Regions from separate parts of the Sphingomonas sp. NFX23 genome, predicted to be linked through region 3. Evidence: predicted binding sites of a transcription regulator. Region 3 holds the regulator's gene; each other region holds the start of a gene.
The links. The regulator LexA, encoded in region 3, represses DNA repair genes until DNA is damaged. The targets are predictions, from matches to a motif close to GTTCCNCNCTTGTTCT.
Positions count from the first base shown of each region.

Region 1: the regulator LexA is predicted to act here: its motif matches at 2,763-2,778, upstream of J4O76_RS04630 (ATP-dependent helicase).
Region 2: the regulator LexA is predicted to act here: its motif matches at 1,904-1,919, upstream of J4O76_RS22470 (DUF6771 family protein).

Region 1 covers NZ_JAGEKH010000002.1:166,854-171,440, forward strand. The annotation lists gene J4O76_RS04615 (inorganic phosphate transporter) at 1-1,567, opposite strand, end outside; gene J4O76_RS04620 (UrcA family protein) at 1,819-2,148, opposite strand; gene J4O76_RS04625 (GFA family protein) at 2,351-2,746, opposite strand; gene J4O76_RS04630 (ATP-dependent helicase) at 2,856-4,587, shown strand, end outside.
Region 2 covers NZ_JAGEKH010000010.1:135,671-140,257, forward strand. The annotation lists gene J4O76_RS22465 (hypothetical protein) at 1-147, opposite strand, end outside; gene J4O76_RS22470 (DUF6771 family protein) at 1,537-1,725, opposite strand; gene J4O76_RS22475 (hypothetical protein) at 2,250-2,579, opposite strand; gene J4O76_RS22480 (hypothetical protein) at 3,012-3,179, opposite strand; gene J4O76_RS22485 (hypothetical protein) at 3,179-3,397, opposite strand; gene J4O76_RS22490 (hypothetical protein) at 3,457-3,903, opposite strand; gene J4O76_RS22495 (hypothetical protein) at 3,960-4,241, opposite strand; gene J4O76_RS22500 (hypothetical protein) at 4,456-4,587, opposite strand, start outside.
Region 3 covers NZ_JAGEKH010000004.1:110,818-115,404, forward strand. The annotation lists gene J4O76_RS11525 (ComEC/Rec2 family competence protein) at 1-904, shown strand, start outside; gene lexA (transcriptional repressor LexA) at 1,570-2,244, opposite strand; gene glp (gephyrin-like molybdotransferase Glp) at 2,313-3,494, opposite strand; gene J4O76_RS11540 (energy transducer TonB) at 3,987-4,587, shown strand, end outside.

The DNA of each region.
Region 1 (4,587 bases), on a different contig from region 3:
TCATGACCGTGCGACGCTGCAGCCCGGCGCCATTCGCAACGCTCGCGCCCGCGACACCCGACGACAGGATGTGCGTGGTCGACACCGGCATGCCGTATTTCACCGCCAGCAGGATCGTCGCCGCCGCGACCAGTTCGGCCGACGCGCCCATGCCGTAGGTCAAATGCGTCTTGCCGATCCGCTCACCCACAGTGACGACGATCCGCTTCCACCCGACCATCGTCCCGAGCCCGAGCGCCAGCGCGACGGTCACCTTCACCCAGGTCGGGATATAGCGAGTGCCCTGTTCGAGCCCGCTATTATAGCTCTTGAGCGTCGTGATCTCCTGCGCGGTGAAGCGGCTCTGCGCGGACTTGTCCTCGGCGATCAGCTTGGTCGTATCGAGCACGAGGTACATGTCGTTGCGCAGGTTCGGCGTCGCGGCAGCCGGCACCTTGCCCAGCGACCCATAGCTTTCGATCCGGCTCGACACGTCGTCCGACAGCGTCGCCAGCGCGCCATAGATGACCGGGTCGGCGACATGCTTACTCTTCAGCGCCTTGGTGACCTGCGCACGCGAAGTCGCAACGTCGGCGGGCGCGCCGTCGGCATGCGCGCGGTAGGCGGCCGATGCAGCCTGCGCCGACTGCACGAATGCGGGCATCGCGCTCTCGGGCATCGTCCGGTTCAGTGCATATGCGGTCGGTGCGCAGCCGATCAGGATGAGCATGATCAGCCCCATCCCCTTCTGCCCGTCATTGCTGCCATGCGCGAAGCTGACCGCTGTGCAGGTGCCGATCAGCAGCGCGCGGATGCCGCGCGGTGGCGGCGTCTGGCCCTCGGGCGCCTCGTACAGCTTCTTGTCGCGCAGGAACCGCTTCATCACGAGCAGCAGCAACAGCGCGCCGACGAACCCGACGATCGGGCTGAACGCGAGTGCGGAGAGCACCTTCCAGACCTGCACCATGTCGACGCCCGACGTGCCGTCCGCGCCGCCGCCATTGATGATCTGGTTGGCAAGGCCGACGCCGAGGATCGAGCCGATCAGCGCATGGCTCGACGAATTGGGCAGCCCGACCGCCCAGGTCGCGAGGTTCCACAGGATCGCCGCGAGCAGCAGCGCGAAGATCATCGCGAACCCGCCGACGCTGCCGACGTTCAGGATCAGGTCGACCGGCAACAACGTGACGATCGAATACGCCACCGCGCCCGACGACAGCATCACGCCGAGGAAGTTGAAGAACCCCGACCACACGACCGCGAGCGGCGCGGGCATCGAATGCGTGTAGATGACGGTGGCGACCGCGTTGGCGGTGTCGTGGAACCCGTTCACGAACTCGAACCCGAGCGCGATCAGCAGCGCGAGCGCGAGAAACGCGAACGCCCCGCCCGCCAGGCTCTCGCCGACCTGCGCGGTATCGAAGGCGATGCTGAACCCGGCATAGGCAAGCCCGCCGATCAGCACGGCGAGGAATATCCAGCGCCCGGACGGATGCAGCGCATGATCGAGCTTGGGACCGGTATGCGGCGCAGCGGTAGCGCTCGAATCAGCCGTCACCGCATCGGGTGCAAATGTGGAGGTTGCCATAGGAATGTGCAGTCGGCCCTTACGATGACAATCTTATGACAGATGTAAATCAAGCGATCGTTCGACCCTATTTGGGACGTCGCTCTCTACAATCCTCCCCCGCCAGGGGGAGGTGGCTGGCCCTCGCCAGACGGAGGGGGAGGCAGAGGACAACGTGCGTTCCGTGTCCTCCCCCTCCGTCGCTTCGCGCCACCTCCCCCTTGCGGGGGAGGATGTTCGGAACCGACTTCGTCGGACGTGAGTAAGTTAATTCACCGAGCTTCACCGATGCTCGCGAGCTGCATGCCATTGCGGCCGAACAAAGTGACCATCTTCACGTCCGCATCCGCGGTCATCTCCTTGCGGCATTGCTGCGCGTCGGCGAGCGCCGCGAGGCCAACACCGTGCGATTGGCAGGCGCCGACGATTGCCGAACGCAGCCGGCGCTGGAACGCGGTGCGCCCGACATCGCTGGTCAGGTCGAGCCCGGCGCGCGACACGCGCACCGATACCGGGTCGCGCCCGGAACTCGCGGAAGCACCCGTGGAAAACAGGCAAGCGCCGACGATCGCCGCCGAAGCGACGCTGATGAAAAGCTTCATGATGATGTTCCTCAAATGGTCCTGCGGTCCGCAAGGCTATGCCTGCGGGCGACGGCGCCAGCGCGTCGGGACACCTTTCTGGGTGCGGCATCTCCGACGACGAACCACGTCGCTGCGCATCCCCTACCCGTGATTCGTTACGCTCGCGCGACGGTTTGGCGACGGTCCGACGACGCGCCGAAACTCTAGATGAGGCGTTAGGTCACATCCCCGGATATCGCTCGAACGCAGGCAGAGCGGCCACATCCGCCATCCACGCCAATCGGTCGGCCACCTGGATATGCGCACCCGGCGCGACCGCCTCGGGATCGTCCAGCGTACAGGATTGCACGTCAATGATCCCCGGCAGATACGCCGCATTGGTATAGAATAGTCCCGTCCCGCACCGTCCGCAGAATTGACGCCGACCGCTTGCCGACGATTCATACGTCACCGGATCGCCCGAGATGGTCACCTGTTCGGATCTGAATGCGATCCAGCCTACCATCGGCGCTCCCGCGCTTCGCCGGCAATCGCCGCAATGGCACAGCGCGTGATGCTCGGGCTCGCCCTCCGCGACATAGCTGATCGATCCGCAATGACATCGTCCCGCCAGCATGCCCGCCTCCCTCTATGTTCTCAACTTGTTCCACGTATCGTCGAACCGCGCAAGTCATACCCGCTTGCCCCATCGCCCCCCGTTCCCTACCTGTTCACCGGTGAACCAGATCGCCCAAACGTCCGCGCCGCAAGCAGAGCCTCCCTATCTGCGCGGTCTCAACCCGCCGCAGCGCGAGGCGGTGCTGACCACCGACGGGCCCGTCCTGATCATCGCCGGCGCCGGCACGGGCAAGACCGCGGCGCTGACCGCACGGCTCGCGCACTTGATCTTCACCAAGAAGGCGTGGCCGTCGGAGATCCTCAGCGTCACCTTCACCAACAAGGCCGCGCGCGAGATGCGCGAGCGCGTCGGTCGCCTGGTCGGCGATGCGGTCGAAGGGATGCCGTGGCTCGGTACCTTCCACGCGATCGCGGCCAAGATGCTGCGCCGCCATGCGGAACTGGTCGGGCTCCAATCGAACTTCACGATCCTCGATACCGACGACCAGCTGCGGTTGTTAAAGCAACTGATCCTCGCCGCCGACATCGACGAGAAGCGCTTTCCGACGCGCAGCCTCGCCGGGCTGATCGACCAGTGGAAGAACAAGGGCCTCGTCCCCGCGGACATCGATGCGGGCGAGAGCGAACGCTATGCCAACGGTCGCGGCGGCGAACTGTACCAGCAATACCAGGCGCGGCTGATCGCGCTCAACGCGTGCGATTTTGGCGACCTGCTGCTCCACATGCTGGTGATCCTGAAGACGCACCGCGACGTGCTCGCGCAGTATCAGCAGCGCTTCAAATACATCATGGTTGACGAGTATCAGGACACCAACTCGTCGCAGTATCTCTGGCTGCGGTTGCTCGCGCAAGAACGCAAGAACATCGCCTGCGTCGGCGACGACGACCAGTCGATCTACTCGTGGCGCGGTGCGCAGGTCGAGAACATCCTGAAGTTCGAACGCGACTTCCCGGGCGCGAAGGTGATCCGCCTCGAACAGAATTACCGCAGCACGCCGCACATCCTCGGCGCCGCGTCGGGCGTGATCGCCAACAATGGCGGACGGCTCGGCAAGCAGCTCTGGACCGAGCGCGACGTCGGCGAGAAGGTCAAGGTCATTGGCGTCTGGGACGGCCCCGAGGAAGCGCGGCGGGTCGGCGAGGAGATCGACATCGTCCGCCGCTCCGGCAAGTCCTTGGACGAGGTCGCGATTCTGGTCCGCGCGCAGCACCAGACGCGCGAGTTCGAGGACCGCTTCATCGCGATCGGCATGCCGTACAAGATCGTCGGCGGCTTCCGCTTCTACGAACGCGCCGAAATTCGCGATGCACTGGCGTACCTCCGCGTGGTCAACCAGCCCGCGGACGACCTCGCCTTCGAACGCATCGTCAACGTTCCCAAGCGCGGCCTCGGCGACAAGGCGGTCGCGCGCATCCATCAGCTCGCCCGCGCCACCGGCACGCCGCTCACGACCGCCGCCGCGCGCATCCTCGACACCGACGAATTGACCGGCGCGGCGAAGAAGTCGCTCGGCCGACTGGTCGGCGACATCGCCCGCTGGCGCGACATGGCGACCAGCCTGCCGCACGCCGAACTCGCCCGCCAGTTGCTCGACGAGAGCGGCTACACCGCGATGTACCAGGCCGAGAAGTCGGTCGAGGCGACCGGCCGCCTGGAGAACCTCAGCGAGCTCGTCCGCGCGATGGAGGAGTACGACTCGCTCGGCGCTTTCCTAGAGCATGTCAGCCTCGTGATGGACAACGAGGGCGGCGCGCAGGACCCGCAGGTCACGATCATGACGATTCACGCCGCCAAGGGCCTCGAATACGACACGGTCTTCCTGGTCGGCTGGGAGGAAG
Region 2 (4,587 bases), on a different contig from region 3:
GCCACTCTTGGTGACGTTCGCGCTCCAGAAGCCGGTGGCGAACAGCAGGCCGACGATCACGACGATGACGAGCAAGACGATGGCGATCGTGGTACCCGGGCCGCGGCGTTTCACGACGACGGTATCGGTGGTGCGGTAATCTGACATTATACTCTCCCTGTTACTGTCCGGAAAACACCCGGAAGAACAGGTTGTTCCGTCGGCGCAACGGTAGGAGCGAAAGCCCGCATTTGTTCGCCGAATCTACCTTGAGTATCTTGCGCGCGCCGGGCGTTTACGGCCGGACAGCATTCCGATGTGGCCGCGCAAGTTTCACCCAAGTTAAGGCCACAATTGCAACCGCACGTGCTGACGGTGAACGTTCGGAATGGGAAGGGATGCAGACCGTCCGCTTTGGGGAGCGAACGGCTGGTTAGCTGCCGTCCCTCCGTGTAGGGTCAGGCAATGTTTGACCGATATCCGCACATCGGCAGTACTGCGTTTGACCGTGCAGGTGACGGATTCGTCTATTATTCGAACGCGTGGTCAAAAGGCGTTTTCGTCTCCGCGACCGCCCGAAACGCCTATCTTTTCGGACCTAGATCGGAATGGTTCGACGCACTTTTAGATCGTGAAGCAACGGTCGCTCGCCGACCGTATTGGCGCAGCCTTCGACGAATGCTGACGGCAATCCTTTTCCGTTACGATCCCGCTGAGGTGGATGCCTAACTCTGTTGTTGGGAAACCTCGTCGGTAGGCAGAACGTCCGAAAGTGGGCGGAAGCGGTCGTTCCCCGGCGGTTCCGGGACCTTTACTATGACCATAGAGCAAAATTCGTAAGCCGTTCACTTGCGCCCAAAAAGCTTCTCGATATCCGAATGCGCGAGCTTTACCCAAATGCAAGCATGTGGCGCACACGCAAAACCGCGTTTTTCGCGCTAGCCCCGCCCGCGCCAGCGTCCGATCAGGATGCCTACGAATAGTCCTAGCGCGATCACCGCTGCCGAGTAGCACCAGATGAAAGCGTAGCTAGAAGGCGACACACTTAGCGCCGCGCCTTGGGCGAGCGCGGTTCGCTGCATGCCGTTGGCCACGAACATGACCGCGACGACCGCCGCCAACGCAACGCAAAGTGCTTTCAGCCAAGTAAGGCGAGGTCGTCTGTAGCCGACGAATGCGAAGACTAACGCTAGCGGGATCATTGTTGCTTCGTGTCCATCATGGGAGGCTATGACGAACCGAACAGCTTAGAAAGCCCCCTACCCGCGCAATCGCTGCTGCAACCGTTTCCAGTGGCGTTCGTCCCGCCCGTAGTTCGGAAAGCTAGGCGGATTTGGAGTTGGCACGATCCGCGATGGCCTTGCACCGCACGCGCTGCACCGAAGATATCCCGGCAGGCATTCGAGCGCCGAGTTCAACCGCTTTACGAAACACCATCGCGCCAAGATATCGCGGTGAACGACGCCCTTGCGCCCGCACTGGCCACAGATGCAGCCGACATTCGCTTCATGCTTGGCGAAGCCCCCTAGCGTCCTGAAACGCGTGTTGCCCATGGGGTTACCAAGGCAACGCCATTTGCGCCGCCTCGACATTCACCGGAAACAATGCCGAATAGACATGCTGCGCGAGTTCGAGCCGTGCATCTGCCCGCAAGCCTTCTCGTGGCGCGGTAAGCCCTACCAGCGCCCACGCGGGAGCATCCTCGATAAGTTCGGCGATCCGTTCGGCTGTGATGATGCCGCCCACGGCTATTGGACCGTCTGGTAAGGATCATGCCCGCGCCGCCGTAGCTCTGCTTCAAGCGGCTTTAGCAGGATTTCGGGACCGTCTTCGACGGACTGCGATAGGATCACCTGTAGCTCGTAAACCGAGAAACGGGCGATGTTCTCAAGAATCGGGTGCTGTTCCATGCCCCGATCTTACAGGAACAGATAGGGAACACCAGCCCTCTAGGCGATTAGATGGCGCATCCATCAGATACCCGCCCGTCTCGAAATGATTTTTCGTTCCGGTTTTACCCCCTTGCGCTTTCCGTGTTCCGCGAAAGTTCACGCGTCGCGAATATTCCGCTCGACCAAGCCGCACCCGAACACGACGAAGCGAGCCACTGGCAAACCCGTCAGCTACTTGCTGTTTGGCACGCTTTGTCGCAAAGTCTCTGAGTTGCGTTCGGGGGTGGACCCAATCGCCGGTAGAAAAACCGGCGAATGTTACACAATAACACCTGATTTGGTGAAAGGCCGCGCTATGCGCTACGAACGCGATATCCTTTATACTGCCACTTTGCCTGCGCCAGCTACTTCGGCTGCTTGTTCGGCTATGACAGTCCGATTGGCTGTTATTACGGTTATGTTGACGGTGCGGTCAACATTATTGTTTTGGTCGTTAAAATGGTCGTTGTCCTGTTCGTTGGCTTTTTCGCTAACTTCGTCGTTTATGTTGGCATTGTCCTTTAGGTTGGCGTTCCTGCTATTCCGGCTCTTACCAGCGTTAATGCGTTCATTGCTCCGTTCGAGTTCGTTGCGATGAAACCAACGGTTCCTGAAAAAGTGAAGCGTCCGGTCGTTCCACGCGTTCGCAAACCCGATAAACCGATCCATCGCCTTATTGATCGCATCACGATCACGGTTGATGTGGCTAAGTGCATCTACGCTAGCGCGGCGTTCGTCGGCGCTACGAATGTGCCAAGCGTTGCAGGCGTCGTTATGCGCTCGTTAGGGATGCACTAATCGGGAGCGCCATCAGCTAGCGCGTCCGCGATCTGCGATAGGCAACCCTGCCGGTACGCGTCGGGTTCGCTTGGGCAGGAACGCCCGTTCGTCAATCCGCGATCAAGAGCAAGCCGCCTGCCCGCCCGATACGGTCCACAATCAGCCCCGCTACAAACGAACTCCCGGTAATCATCCAGACCGTGCCGAACCAAAAAGGCGCGTTGCCCAGACCGATGGTTCAGCCATAGGCCGAGCGATCCCAAGACGATGACGATTAGAACGATTGCCTCTTTCGATTGGCGAGACTTCCGCCCCACCCCTTCAATCGTCAATGCCACGTTCCTGCATCGCCACCGCCAAGGCGTCCTGCCAAGGATCGCCCGCTTCCGCATCGCTCGCCTCATACGCGGCTAGCACTTCGACATCGGACATCCGCGCGATACGGTCTTGAAGCTCTAGCGCGGTCGCTTCGTGTTCGTGGTCCTGCATCACTCTTCCTCGATACACACTAGGCGTAGGTGGCGTGGCGGTGGTCGTCCTTCGAGCATCCACGCATTTTCAGGATCACTCAACACATTGGATATGGCTTCGAACCACATCGAGCTTTCAAAATGCGCCTTCCGCTTCTTCGGGTCTGCGCACTGTTCGGAAAGGTGTTCGTGTTGCAGCGCTGCGCGGTACAGGCTTGGAAACTTGGGTTCAGTCATGGCCACCCCCGGATTCGGTAGCGGGATTATTCCGCAAGCCCGAAGGTGGATCAAGCCCGTTACGGCGTTCCGTTGCCCGTCGCTGTAATGCGTGCTGCGGCGATTGTGGCCTTCTCTGCGGCTTCCGATGCCTCTTGCTTGGCTCGCATCTCCCGAACGCGCTTAGCGGCTTCCTGTGCCTTCTGCGGGTTCTCTTCGATCAAAACCAAGAGCATCGTAAGGCACTGATCTAGATTGTTCATGCGATGGCGCATGGTTGAGATGTCGCTAGCGTGCGTAACGCGTTCGAACTCGATACGCGCTTCATACATGCCGCGCTGATCTTCTAGCCGCTGCTCTAGCCGAGTAACACGCGCGCTATGGTCGGCATCTTGTTTAGCGAGTTCGCCCATAAGATCGGCTCGAAGGCTGTTATCGCCATCGAGTTTAAGCTTCGTCATCGGAACGCGGGTCTTCCACATGACACCTATCAGCGCCAAGAAACCGGACGAAAAAACGAAGCTCATAAGGATTGATCCCCATGTTAAGCCAGTCTGCGCTACTTCGATTGGTGTAACGCCGCTCATTTTGCAGCACCTTCATAGCGCCAAAGCGTGCGGAAGAACGACACCGCTAGAAGTGTCGAGAACGCGTACAGCCCCGCGAATAGTTCGACGGATTCGGGAAGATACCAGCGAAGGCTAAACGCGGCGAATAGGAAGCCGGTAGCCGAGATTAAAGCGCCAAGCTGATCGAAGTACCGGTAGTTTCCCTTAAAGATACGGACGAACGACGTTAGGCGCGATATGCCTACGCCAAGCCAAACTACCATGCTGATAGCTCGAAGGATGTCGATTAGCGTCATGACGGATCAACCGGAACCGGCTGCGCTGGCGTGTTATCGATAGTTACCGTGCGAGTAGACGGAAGCTTGATAACGCCGATTAGTCCGACGATGATGCCACCGAAACCCAAGGCTTCGGTGTAGCGAGATATAAAGGCTGGGCCCGCTACTATCGTAGCGAGATAGCAGATAGCCGCCAGCGTTGCATAAAACGCATATAGTTGCGACTTTTCCATTACGCTTCCGACGTGTTGCTTTCGGAAGGTTCAACCGGCAACGGCTGAACATCTTCGGTAGTCGGTTCTGCCGCAACGGACACGCCGAGCATTCCCGCCAGATAGTCAAGAATCCGAACAACCGCCATCAG
Region 3 (4,587 bases):
GGTCTATCATTTCCACAAGGCGGGGCTGTACGGCGCGTTCGCCAACATCGTCGCGATCCCGTTGACCACGTTCGTCGTGATGCCGCTGGAGGCGCTGGCGCTGCTGCTCGATGCGGGCGGCTTCGGCGCGCCGATCTGGTGGCTGGTCCAGCGCTCGCTCGATGCGCTGCTGTGGCTCGCGCATATCGTGGCCAGCGCTCCCGGCTCGGTGCGGTCGTTGCCCGCGATGCCGACGGCGGCGTTCGTGCTCATGATTGTCGGGGGGATTTGGATCGCGCTGTGGCGGACTTGGTGGCGTCGGTTGGGTATTCTGCCGCTCATGGTCGGCGCGATCTGGGCGCTGACCACGCCAGCGCCTGACGTTCTGGTGACGGGAGACGGTCGCCACGTCGCGGTACGAACCGCGGCGGGGCTGGCAATGCTGCGTGACCGGGCAGGCGACTATACGCGCGACATGCTCGCCGAGAATGGCGGGGTGGACGGCGAGCCGCTCCTGCTCGCGGACCAACCCGATGCCCGGTGCAGCCGCGATCTGTGCGTCACCGATATCGCCGCGCGTGGGCAGATGTGGCGGATACTTGCGACGCGCAGCGCCTATATGGTTCCGATTGCTGAGTTCATCGCCGCCTGTCAGGGCGCCGATATTGTCGTCAGCGAACGCGGTCTGCCGAGACGGTGTGTACCGCGGTGGTTGAAACTGGATCGTCGTGTACTCCGGCGTACGGGGGGCGTCGCGCTGACCTTGGGGAGCGGGACAGTCGTGACCATCCTGAACGCAGGTGATCGTCACCCTTGGCGCGATCCGCCTCTCCTCGAACGCACCGCGCATTCGTTCAGGCCGCGCTATGACCGGTTTCACGGTACTGCGCCGGCGTTTCGTGCCAGCCGAGGCCGTCAAAAGTAGAAATGTTCACGTGAAGGCGCACAGTTGCGAAGGTGATGCGATTCGGGAGACCTTCACACCTTCATGAACGATGAGCCGACGTCGGTTTTTCCGTGGTCTGCGAAGACAAATAGACGCCAATCTAAGCACCACATCTTCGCGCCTTTGCGCCTTCGCGTGAACAAAATCATCCGTCATCACCTGCGATCGCAGTGCGAAGAATTTGTTCACGCGGAGACGCGGAGCCGCGGAGAATTTTGATACGATGGATGAATCGGGCTGGCTATTGTTCAGTCTCACTACCGAAGGCATTGGAACAGCTTCATCCCTCCCCGAACGCAACACCTCCGCGTCTCCGCGCGAACCAATTCTTCGGCTGCGCGGGGGGCAGATGGCGATATGTTCGCGCAAAGGCGCGGAGGCACAGATATTTAGGGTTCGAGTCGAGGTCGCGCTTATGCATCGAAGCGGGACAGAGTCTTCCGGACGCTTGGCGGTCTTTGCTTGGGCATATCGAAGAACTGTCTCGGACAACTCCGAGTACATCGCTTAATTTGCCGATCAGACCGGTCGCTGTCGCTAGCGGGAGAGAGCGACTTGGCTCACCAGCTTGAGCGGGCACTTTTCCTAAGCAGCTAAAACAGAGACCGGCCTGCGCGATGATAACGCAGGTCGGTCTCCGCGACTCAGTCGTAGCGGCGGAGGATGCCGGAGAGTTTGCCTTGGACGCGGACCTGGGCGGGGGCGTAGCGTTGGGGGTCGTAGGCTCGGTTTGCCGGGTCTAAGCGGACCATGGCGCCTTCGCGGCGGAAGTATTTGAGGGTGGCTTCGCTGTCTTCGATCAGCGCAACGACGATCTCGCCGTCTCTCGCCGTTTCGGTGCGGCGGATCAGGGCGTAGTCGCCGTCGAGGATGCCCGCTTCGACCATCGAGTCGCCCGAGACTTCGAGAGCGTAGTGTTCGCCGGTGCCGAGCAGCGCGGCGGGGACGGCTAGCATGGTGCTGCCTTCGAACGCCTCGATCGGGACGCCGGCAGCGATGCGGCCGTGGAGGGGAATCTCGATGACGTCGTTGGCCGGTTGCGGGGTCGCGGCGGCGGGAGCTGCCTTGACGTTCGATGCCTTTGACGGCGCCTTTTTCTCCGCACGTTCGGGCATGCGCAACACTTCGAGCGCGCGCGCGCGGTTCGGCAGGCGGCGGATGAAGTTGCGCTCCTCGAGCGCGCTGATCAGACGATGGACGCCCGACTTCGATTTGAGGTCGAGCGCGTCCTTCATCTCCTCGAACGACGGCGAGACGCCGGTTTCGTTGAGGCGATCGTTGATGAAGCAGACGAGTTCGTGCTGCTTGCGCGTGAGCATGGCGGTTCTCCGTCCGGAACAGACTGGGAACTTCTATGGAACATAACTAACGCCGTCAAGCGTCCGTATCACGCGATTACGAGGATTTCGGCCGATTCGCCGGTCCTCGCGACGGGAGCGTTGCCGGGGCGGACGATGAGGCAGGTCGAGCGGGCGAGTGTCAGCAGCATCGAACTGTCCTGTATCGTCGAGGCATAGGCTTTCCCGTCGCGCAGTTCGGCGCGGAGATAGTCGGTGCGGGCGTTGTTGGCGGGCAGGTCTTCGCCGAGCAGCGCGTGGGTCGACTGGGGGAGCGGGTCTCTAGCGCCGGCCATGTGCGCGACGACGGGTTTGACGAACAACGTCGCGGTGACGAACGCGGAGACCGGATTGCCGGGGAGGCCGAGTACCATCATCTCGCCGATCCGGCCGGCCATCATCGGCTTGCCGGGGCGCAGGGCGATCCGCCAGAAGTCGATGGTGCCGCCGGCGGCTTCGATTGCCGGGCGGACGAGGTCGTGGTCGCCGACCGACGCGCCGCCGGTAGTGACTAGCAGGTCTGCCTCGACGCTGGCGAAGGCTTCGCGGAGGATCTCGAGATTGTCGGGGAGTATGCCGAGGTCGATGATGTCGACGGGCATGTCGGCGAGCATCGCGGCGAGCATAATCCCGTTCGATTCGGGAAGCGCGACGCCGTCGGTGGTCGAGCCGGGGGGGACGAGTTCGTCGCCGGTGGCGGCGACGGCGACGCGGACGCGGCGGTTGACGGTGAGGCTGCCGTGGCCGCCGGTTGCGGCGACGGCGATGCGCGCGGGGCTGAGGCGATCGCCCGCGGCGATCAGGCGGGTGCCGGTGGAGAAATCGAGGCCCTTGCGGCGGGTGTTGCGGCCGAGCGTCGGGGGGCCTTCGCCGGCCAGGATCAGGGTTTCGCCATCACGCTGGGCTTCTTCCTGGACCATGACGGTGTCGGCGCCGTCGGGCATTGCGGCACCGGTGAAGATGCGGGTGGCTTGGCCGGGGGCGACATGGCCTGCGAAGGGGCGGCCGGCTGCGCTTTCGCCGATGACGGTCCAGGGGCCGGGGAGGTCGGCGTAGCGGATCGCGTAGCCGTCCATCGCCGAGAGGTCTGCTGCCGGTTGCGTGCGGCGGGCGAGGATGTCCTCGGCGGCCCAGCGGCCGGCGGCTTCGCGTAGCGTCACGGTCTCGTGGCCGACGCGGGGGGCCATGGCGAAGAGGCGGGACTGGGCTTCGGCGACGGGGACTAGGGTCATGCTTTTGGCTCTGATATTACGTGGTTTTCCTGCTGGAAGTGCAGGAAGTTCACACGCTGGGAGACATTTGGCGGGTGCGGTTCTGAGATTCAGGTTTGGAACGGTCTCGTCCGGTAGAAGGTCCGGCGGGAGGGGGTGAGTTTTGGCGTATCTGGCGCTTTGCCATGGGTTTGGAACGTAGGACAGGTGTTGTTGGGGTTGCGGCAGGACGGCGGGGCGATCGGCGCAGCCACTGCCTCGAGGGGCGGGAGTCCAGTCTGGGTCCCCGCCTTCGCGGGGAAACAGGGTTGGGCGGGGCGGTCGCGTTGAATTACCGCGGCTTTCCCAACTGGGCCCCGGCCTTCGCCGGGGTGGTGTTGATAGTGCTCCACTGTTTTCTCCGCGGCCCGACGCGGAGTTCGGGATAGTCGTCGATCACCTCTTCGCACGCTCGGCCAGCGCGGGTTCATCGCTTGCGGGGCTTTGTTTGGGGGAAAGAGACACCAGATCAGCATGATGACACGCAATCAGCCTCGGGCGAGAGACAGGATCGGGGCGGCGGTGGGTGCTGTCCTGTTGCCGGGGGTGCTGGGCTATGCCCTGCTCAATGGGCTGGTGGTGCCGATGTCGGCGGCGGTGAGTGATGCGTTGAAGGTGTTCGATGCGGCGCCGCGTCCGCCACCGCCGCCCGAGGAGAAGGTGAGGCCTCGGCCTTCGCCTAGCCGGAAGCCGGAGGGGGCTGCGTCGCCTCCTAATTTGAAGTCGAAGGCTACCGAGGTGGTGGCGCCGCCTCCGGTGGTACCGGTTGTGGTGCCGCCGCCTGTCGTGGTTGCGGAGAAGGCTGGAGTGGGGGCGCAGGCGACGGCGGGGGCTTCGGATATTCGCGGGCCGGGGACCGGGAGTGGGGGGATCGGCAATGGCACCGGGAGTGGGGGATATGGCGATGGCGACGGCGGGGGTGGCGAGGAGACGCCGCCGCGGTGGCGAAAGGGGCGGTTGAAGGATTCGGATTATCCGGATGACGGTGCGGAGACCGGGATCAGAGGGCGCGTATTCGTGCGGTACGTGGTTGAAACCAATGGGCGCGTGTCGGGGTGTCGGGTGACTCGGTCTA